One region of the Cellulosimicrobium composti genome, then DNA from elsewhere that is predicted to be linked to it. Evidence: predicted binding sites of a transcription regulator. Region 1 holds the regulator's gene; the other holds the start of a gene.
What was found. The regulator HspR, encoded in region 1, represses chaperone genes until heat shock. The targets are predictions, from matches to a motif close to AAGTTGAGTCNNNNNGACTCAACTT.
Positions count from the first base shown of each region.

Region 2: a site for HspR is predicted at 1,553-1,577, ahead of GYH36_RS10255 (LppM family (lipo)protein). Genes of this name have one in related genera too.

Region 1 covers NZ_JAAFAN010000105.1:1,558-5,961, forward strand. Annotated here, with positions in the region: gene GYH36_RS18435 (hypothetical protein) at 1-320, shown strand, start outside; gene GYH36_RS18440 (DUF1540 domain-containing protein) at 425-733, opposite strand; gene GYH36_RS18445 (phosphotransferase) at 955-1,680, shown strand; gene GYH36_RS18450 (heat shock protein transcriptional repressor HspR) at 1,689-2,177, opposite strand; gene GYH36_RS18455 (DnaJ C-terminal domain-containing protein) at 2,192-3,184, opposite strand; gene grpE (nucleotide exchange factor GrpE) at 3,344-4,003, opposite strand; gene dnaK (molecular chaperone DnaK) at 4,000-4,404, opposite strand, start outside.
Region 2 covers NZ_JAAFAN010000029.1:43,118-47,521, reverse strand. Annotated here, with positions in the region: gene clpB (ATP-dependent chaperone ClpB) at 1-1,499, opposite strand, end outside; gene GYH36_RS10255 (LppM family (lipo)protein) at 1,706-3,172, shown strand; gene GYH36_RS10250 (GntR family transcriptional regulator) at 3,271-3,918, opposite strand; gene GYH36_RS10245 (alpha/beta fold hydrolase) at 4,037-4,404, shown strand, end outside.

The DNA.
Region 1 (4,404 bases):
TGCTCGTCGTCGACGTCGCGCTCGACGACCTCACGGGCTGGCAGCGCTTCGCCCGGTCCGCCGCGATGGGGCGCGCCCTCACCCACACGTTCGGCGACGGGCACCCGATGGCGTCGCTCGGCGACGGCCTGTTCGTCGTGCTCGGCGAGCGCGGGGTGGACGACCACGAGCTGCGCAGCGCGCTCCGGCACAGCATCGAGCGCACCGGGCTCTCCCTCGGCGTCACGGCGATCCTGCGCCGACCGCCGCGCATCTGGCTCGAGCCCCTGCCCGGGACCCACACCGCCGCGGTCGAGCTCCTCGGCACCCTGCAGCGCTGACACGACCGCGCCCCGCCCCACGCGGGCTAGCGCGTGGGGCGGGGCGTCGGGCGGCGTCCACGGCCGGCGGGAGCCGGCCGCCTCGTGCACGGTCGTACCGCGCGTCAGCGCGGGGTGTAGGTCAGGCAGTCGGCGCGGTCCTCGCCCGTGGCTCCCGCACCGACGCGGATGGAGGGCGCCGAGCACTCGAGAGCGGCGTTGTGCACGCAGTCCGTGCGCTGGCACGCGCCGACGTGCGCGAGGACCTTCTCCAGGCCGCCCTTCGTGCCGAGCGGGATGAAGGTCGCGCACTCGGCGTCGCCCGCGTGACCGGCGATCGTCACGGCGCCCGCGTGGCACCCGTGGTCGTGGTTGTAGCCGCAGCCGTCGATGGAACACTCGACGACCTGCGGCATCTCCGTGAGGCTGCTCATCGCGATCTCCTTCTCTGACGAGGACCCGTCGGTGCGACGGGCTTCTGCTCCCACGGTATTCCTGGAAATGCGCCCTGCCTAGGAAGTGAGGCCTTGCTCAGAAATGCAGGAATGCGCCGCCATTAGCGCACGAGAATCTTTCACAATTACCTGACCTGCCGGAACACCGCGCACGGCGGCGCGGTCTCGTCAGGGACGCCCCGGAGGCGTAGCGTCGGAGGATGGCCACCTCGGGCGCGCCGCTGTTCTCGGGCGCCGGCGCCGACCTCTACGCCGTCGGCGCCGACCGCGTCCTGCGCCGGTCTCGCTCGGGCGCCGACGCGGCGGGCGTCGCCGCCGTCATGCGGCACGTGCGCGAGGCGGGCTTCCCCGCACCCCGCGTGGACGCCGCGCGTGACGGCGACCTCACCATGGAGCTCGTGCGCGGGCCCACGCTCCTGCAGTCGCTCCTCGGCGGGCGGACGTCCCTCGCGGGCGCGGCCCGGACGCTCGTCGCGCTGCACGACGCCCTCCACGCGCTCCCCGCGCCGGCCCCGGGCGGGGCGGCGCACGCGGCGCTCACCGTGCCGTCGCCCGTCGCCCTCGACGCGGCGTCCGACGGGCCGCCGTGCGTGCTGCACCTGGCCCTGCACCCCGCGAACGTCGTGCTGACGGCCGACGGGCCGGCCGTCCTCGACTGGACGAGCGCCCGGCTCGGGCCGGCCGGGCTCGACCTCGCGGTCACCGCGGTGATCGTCGCGGAGGTCGCCGTGGACGAGGACGACGAGCTCGCGCCGGGAGCGCGCGTCCTCCTCGACGCGTTCCTGCACCTCGCCGACCCCGTGCTCGGGAGCCACCTCGACGCCGCCGCGCGGGTCCGTGCCGGCGACCCGGGCCTCGACCCGGCGGAGTCCGCGCTCGTCCCGGCCGCGGCCGCGCTCGTCGCGCGCGAGGCGCGCCGCAGCTGACGGCGGGGTCAGTCGTCGGCGTCGGGCCGCGGGCGCCAGATGACGAGCGCGCGCGCCTCGCCGTGCTCGACGAGCGTCTCGCGCAGCGCCTCCTCGACGCCGCGGCGCACGCTGCGCCCGCGCGGCACCACGACGACGTCACCGCTCGCCGCCGCGGCGAACACGCGGCCGCCGGGCTCGACGCGCGCGGACAGCGCCTCGATGCGCCGCTCGAGCCGCTCGACCTGCGCCTCGAGCGCGAGGATCCGCTGGATGCCCGCGAGGTTGATGCCCTCGTCGTGGCTGAGGCGCTGCACCTCGAGGAGCTTCGCGACGTCGCGCAGCGAGTACCGGCGGCCGCGGCCCGCGGTGCGGCGCGGCACCACGAGGCCGAGCCGGTCGTACTGGCGCAGCGTCTGCGGGTGCATGCCCGCGAGCGCCGCCGCCTGGGAGATGACGAGCACGGGGGCGTCCTGGTCGACGTCGTCCCGGCCCGGCACCGCGCCCTGTGCGGTCATGGTCGACCGCCTCCTCATTCCGCCGCCTGGCGGACCAGGTCGGCGCGCACGTCCTCGCCGTCCGTCTCGGCGGCGAAGGTCTCGACGGCCTCGCGCGCCGCGCGCGAGAGCTTCTGCGGCACGGCGACCTGGACGGTGACGAGCAGGTCGCCCGTCCCCTTCGCGGTCCGCACGCCGCGGCCCTTGACGCGCAGCGTGCGGCCCGACGGCGTGCCGGCCGGCACCTTGACCTTCACGGTCGAGCCGTCGAGCGTCGGCACGGCGATGGTCGCGCCGAGCGCGGCCTCGGCGAACGTCACGGGGACGGTCACGCGCAGGTTGGTGCCGTCGAGCGAGAACACGGGGTGCGGGGTGACGTGCACGGTGACGACGAGGTCGCCGTCGGGTCCGCCGGCCGTGCCGGGGCGGCCCTTGCCGCGCAGCCGGATCTTCTGGCCGTCGCGCACGCCCGGCGGGATGCGCGTGGTGACGGCACGCCCGTCGACGGTGAACGTGACCGTGGAGCCCTCGACCGCCTGGCGGAACGGGAGCGTCGTGGCGGCGGCGACGTCGGCTCCGGCGCGCGGGCGCGGGCCGCCGAACTGCTGGGCGCCCGCGCCGCCGAACATCGACCCGAGGATGTCCTCGAAGCCTCCGGCGCCGCCCTGGCCGCCGGTGGAGTAGCGCACCCGGGCGCCGCCCGGTGCGGCGCCGCCGAACATGCCGCCGAACAGGTCCTCGAAGCCGCCCGCGCCCTGGGCCCCGCCGGGGCCGGCGGAGAAGCGTGCGCCGCCGGCCATCGCGCGGATCGCGTCGTACTGCTCGCGCTCCTTGGGGTCGGAGAGCACGGCGTACGCCTCGCCGATCTCCTTGAACTTCGCCTCGGCCGTCGCGTCCCCGGGGTTCTGGTCGGGGTGGTACTGGCGGGCGAGCTTGCGGTAGGCCTTCTTGATCGCGGCGTCGTCGGCGTCCTTGGAGACGCCGAGCGCGGCGTAGAAGTCCTTCTCCATCCAGTCCTGTCCGGTCACGGCGCCTCCCTCCTGTCGGTGGTCGTGGTCCTGGTTCCTTCTCGTCGTCCGCGCCCGGTCGCCGGGAGCGGTGCTGCTGGTGATCCTCGCGTGCCCGACGGCGGAGCGCACCTCCGCGCGGGAGGTGCGCCCGCGCCGTCGGGCACGGTGGGGTCGGTGCTACTCGGGTCCGACGACCGAGACGCGCGCGGCGCGCACGACGCGCTCGCCGATGCGGTAGCCGGGCTCGATGACGAGGTTCACCGTGGTGGCGGTGGCCTCGGGGTCGGCCTGGTGCATGAGCGCCTCGTGGACGGTCGGGTCGAACTCCTCGCCGACCTTCCCGTACCGCTCGATGCCGAACTTCTCCAAGCTCGCGTCGAGCTTCTCCGCGATGGCGGCGAACGGGCCCGTCAGCTCACCGTGCTGGCGCGCGCGGTCGATGTCGTCGAGCACCGGCAGGAGCGCGGTGAGCACGTCCTCCACGCCCCGCGCCCGCGCGGCCTCCTGGTCGCGCAGCGAGCGGTTGCGGTAGTTCGTGAAGCTCGCGCGCTCGCGCTGGAGCGCCTCGAGGTGCTCCGCGGCCTCCGCCTTCGCGGCGAGGACCTCGGCGTCGACCTCGGCCTCGCCGGACGGCTCGAAGTCGAGGCCCGCGAGCGGGTCCGTCTCCGCGCCGCCGCCGGCCCCCTCGGACGGCGCGGCCTCGCCCGCGGGGCGGGGCTGCGCCGTCTCCGGGTCGACCTTGCGCTTGTCGGTGAAGTGGAAGGGCTTGTCCTCGGGGCCCTGACCGGGCTCGCGCCCGGCCTGCTCCTCGGGGCCCCGTGCGTCGTCCGACGTCACTTCTTGTCGTCCTCGTCGTCCACGATCTCGGCGTCGACGACGTCCTCGTCCGGTGCGGACGAGGCGCCCGCCGCGGCGGACGCGTCGTCAGCAGCAGCACCGGGGTTGCCGGCGGCCTGCTCCTGCTCGGCCGACGCGTAGAGCGCCTGGCCGATCTTCTGCGAGGACGCGACGAGCTTCTCGTGCGCGGTCTTCACCGCGGCGGCGTCCTCGCCCTCGAGCGCGGACTTCACCGACGCGATGTCGGCCTCGACCTCGGTGACGACGTCGGCCGAGAGCTTCTCCTTGTTCTCGGAGACGAGCTTCTCCGTCGAGTACACGAACGCCTCGGCCTGGTTGCGGGTCTCCGCCTCCTCGCGACGCTTCTTGTCCTCGGCCGCGTGCTCCTCGGCCTCCTTGAC
Region 2 (4,404 bases), on a different contig from region 1:
CCCGCGGTCTCCAGGTCGCCCTCGCGGATCGCGCGCTCGACCTGCACGCGCAGCTCGTCGAGCTTGGCGCGCAGCTCGCCGACGCGGTTGTGCCCGGCCTTCTCGGCCTCCCACCGCGCCGTGAGCGCGGCGAGCTCCTCGCGCCGGTCCGCGAGGTCGGCGCGCAGCTTCTCGAGCCGCTCGAGCGACGCCGGGTCGGTCGACTCCGAGAGCACGACCTCCTCCATCTCCAGGCGCGTCACGGCCCGCTGGAGCTCGTCGATCTCGACCGGGGACGAGTCGAGCTCCATGCGCAGGCGCGACGCCGCCTCGTCGACGAGGTCGATCGCCTTGTCCGGGAGCTGGCGCCCGGTGATGTACCGGTCGGAGAGGGACGCCGCGGCGACGAGCGCCGAGTCGGCGATCGTCACCTTGTGGTGCGCCTCGTACCGCTCCTTGAGGCCGCGCAGGATCGCGACCGTGTCCTCGACCGAGGGCTCGCCCACGAACACCTGCTGGAACCGGCGCTCGAGCGCGGGGTCCTTCTCGATGTACTCGCGGTACTCGTCGAGCGTCGTGGCGCCCACGAGGCGCAGCTCGCCGCGCGCCAGCATCGGCTTGAGCATGTTGCCCGCGTCCATGGCACCCTCGCCGCCGGCGCCCGCGCCGACGACCGTGTGCAGCTCGTCGATGAACGTGACGACCTCGCCGTCGGAGGACTTGATCTCCTCCAGGACGGCCTTGAGGCGCTCCTCGAACTCACCGCGGTACTTGGCGCCCGCGACCATGCTCGCCAGGTCGAGCGACACGAGCCGCTTGCCCTGGAGGGACGTCGGGACGTCGCCCGCGACGATGCGCTGCGCGAGCCCCTCGACGACGGCCGTCTTGCCGACGCCAGGCTCGCCGATGAGCACCGGGTTGTTCTTGGTGCGGCGGCTCAGCACCTGCACGACGCGCCGGATCTCGGCGTCGCGCCCGATGACGGGGTCGAGACGGCCCTCGGCGGCAGCGGCGGTGAGGTCGGTGCCGTACTGCTCGAGCGCCTTGTAGGTGCCCTCGGGGTTGGGGCTCGTCACGCGCGCGCTCCCGCGCACGGCCGGGAGAGCCGAGCGCAGCGCGTCCACCGTGGCGCCTGCCTGCTGGAGGATGGTCGCGGCCTGCGACGACCCCGCCGCGATGCCGAGCAGGAGGTGCTCCGTCGAGACGTACTCGTCCCCGAGCGCCTGTGCCTCCTTGGCGGCGTTGTCGAGGGCGGTGGACGTCGCGCGCGACGCCGTCGGCTGGGCGACCGCGGACCCGCTCGCGGTGGGCAGCGCGACGAGGGCCGCGCGGACCTTCTGCCCGACGGCCTGCTTGTCGGCGCCGACGGCGTCGAGCAGCCCGACGGCGACGCCGCCCTCCTGGGTGAGCAGCGCGGCGAGGAGGTGGGTCGGCTCGAGCTGCGGGTTGCCGGCGGCCGACGCGGTCTGGATCGCCTCGCCGATCGCCTGCTGCGACATGGTCGTGAACTTCGTTTCCATAGGTGCTCCGGTGTGCTGCGCGAAAAGATGGTCTGACCAGTGGAACGACTCCTAAGTTGAGTGTATTCCGCTCAACTTCCCTCGGCACGTCTCCCGCCCTCCAGGGCGCCGCGGGGACCCCGAGGAGCGGATGAACTCCGGCCGCATTCCGTCTCAAATCGGCATCGACCCTCGCCCCGGGCGACGATCCGCGACATGCTGGCCCGGTGAACTCCACACCCTTGCGCAGACGACTCGGCCTCGGCGCCCTCCTCGCCACCCTCGCACTCCTCCTCACGGGGTGCATGCGGATGGACATGGCCATCACCCTCAACGAGGACGACACGTTCGACGGCAGCGTCGTCATGGCGTTCTCGGACGAGCTCGCGCAGTCCCTCGACATGGACCCGCAGGAGATGTGGGACCAGATGGGCTCCGAGATGGAGTCCGACCTGCCCGAGGGCGCGACCCAGGAGCCGTACGCCGAGGACGGCTACACGGGCACCCGGATCGCGTACGCCGACCAGCCGATCGCGCAGCTCGACTCCGGCGCGGCGGACTCGATCTCCGTCACGCGCGAGGGTGACGAGTACGTCGTGAGCGGGTCGATGGACATGACGGACGAGGAGTTCGACCCCGAAACGGGCGACGCCACGAGCGACGAGATGACGCGGCAGATGATGGAGAGCCTCGACATCCGCATCGCCATCACGTTCCCCGGTGAGGTCACCGAGTCGAACGGCGAGATCGACGGCAACACCGTCACCTGGACGCCCGTCGTGGGCGAGACCAACGAGATGACGGCGCGCGGCTCCGCGGTCGCGGGCGGCTCGGCGGGCTCGGGCGACGAGGGCTCCGACGAGGAGACGTCGGACTCCGACGGCGCCGCGGTGCCCGACACCGGCGACGGCTCGGCGGACGCGTCGGACTCCGGCTCGTCGGCCTGGATCTGGCTCGTGCTCGGCGGCGTGGTGCTGCTCGGGATCATCGGCCTCGTGCTGTGGCTCGTGCTCCGCTCGAAGCCCGGCACGCAGGACGGCCAGGCCGCGGGCTTCGCGCAGGGCGGCCAGCCGGGCGCGTACGCCGGCGGCCAGCAGCCGGGGCAGGGCCAGTACCCCGGCCAGCCGGGCCAGTACCCGGGTCAGCAGGGCCAGTACCCCGGCCAGCAGGCCGGCCACCCGGCGCAGCCGGGCGCGTACCCGGGTCAGCCCGGCGCCTACCCCGGCCCGCAGGGACCCCAGCAGGGCCAGTACCCCGGCCAGCAGCAGCCTCAGCACCCCGGACAGCAGCAGCCTCAGTACCCCGGACAGCAGCAGTCCCCGTATCCCGGCCAGCAGCCGGGCCAGTACCCGGGCCCGCAGCAGCCCGGCCAGCCGGGTCCGCAGGGGTACGGGGCACAGCCTCCGGCACCGGGGCAGTACGCGCCCGGGCCGCCGGCCCCGCCCCAGCAGGGCGGGCAGCCGGGTGCGGCGCCGTTCACCCCTCCGGGCGCGCCGCAGCACCCGCAGTCCTCGCCGACGACGCCCCTGCCGGCCCAGCCGGGCGCGACCCAGCCGCTGCCGCCGTACCAGCAGCCGGCCCCGACGCAGCCGCTCCCGCCCCAGCCGGGCGGCGCGGCACCGGACACCGGCGCGCCGGGCGGCCCGGACGACGAGATCGACGACGCGACGCGCCTGCGCCCGCCCTCGGAGTGACTTCCGCGCGGGGCGACACCGCACGCCGGTGACGCCCCGCCGACCGACGCCACGGCGCCGGGCCGCCCCGTACGGGGTCGACCCGGCGCCGTCGTGCGTCAGTCGGCGTCCGGAAGGCTCGACCAGAGCCCGGCGGCGACAGCCGCCGCGCCGTCGGCGTCCCGCGCGGCGCACAGGCGGACGAGCTCGTCGTGGCGTCCGAGGGACCCCTGGGCGTCGGGCGCGGCGAAGCGCAGGCGCTCGGCCCGGCGCAGGACCGGCGTGAACTGCTCGAGCACGGCGACGACCGCCCGGTTCCCGGCCACCTCGACCGGGACGCCGTGGAGGTCGTCGTCGGCGGCGATCGCCGCGTCCACGTCGCCCGTCTCCACGGCCGCGGCGAAGCGGCGTGCGGCGTCGCGCATCGCGTCGAGGTCCGCGTCGGTGAGCAGGGGGACGGCCTGGCGCACGGCGAGCTGGTGCATCGCGGCGACGACGTCGCGCGCCTCGCGCAGCGCGCGCAGGTCGAGCGAGCTGACGACGGTGGACCGCCCCGGACGCGCGACGACGAGGCCGCCGCGCGCGAGCCGCAGCAGGGCCTCGCGCACAGGCGTCCGGCTCACGCCGAGCCAGGCGGCCAGCTCGACGTCGCGCAGCTGCTCCCCCGGTTCGAGGGTGCCGTCGATGATGGCGTCCCGGAGCCGGGTGTAGACGTCGTCGCGCAGGAGCGTGCGACCGACCGCGGGCGAGTGTGGAGGGATGGGCACAGCCCCATTCTTCCTCGCCTCCCGGCCCGCGGTCGCTCGCATGGAATATATTGCATACCGGTGAGGTTGGAGGCGCGTACCGGGATGGCCCCGGACCCGATGGGAAGGGAAGATCGCCATGACCACCACCACGCAGCAGACCGTCGTCCTCGTGCACGGCGCGTTCGCCGACTCCTCGAGCTGGAACGGCTCGATCCCAGCCCTGCAGGCCGCCGGGCACCGCGTGATCGCCGTCGCCAACCCCCTGCGCGGCCTCGAGCACGACGCCGCCTACCTCCGCAGCGTCCTCGCGGGCGTCGACGGGCCCGTCGTCCTCGTCGGGCACTCCTACGGCGGCACGGTCATGACGGTCGCCGCCGAGGGCAACCACCAGGTGACCGCGCTCGTGTACGTCGCGAGCTTCCTCCCCGAGGTCGGCGAGAGCACGGGCGAGCTGGCCGCGAAGTTCCCCGGCGCCGAGCTCGGCGCGGCCCTCGAGGCCGTCCC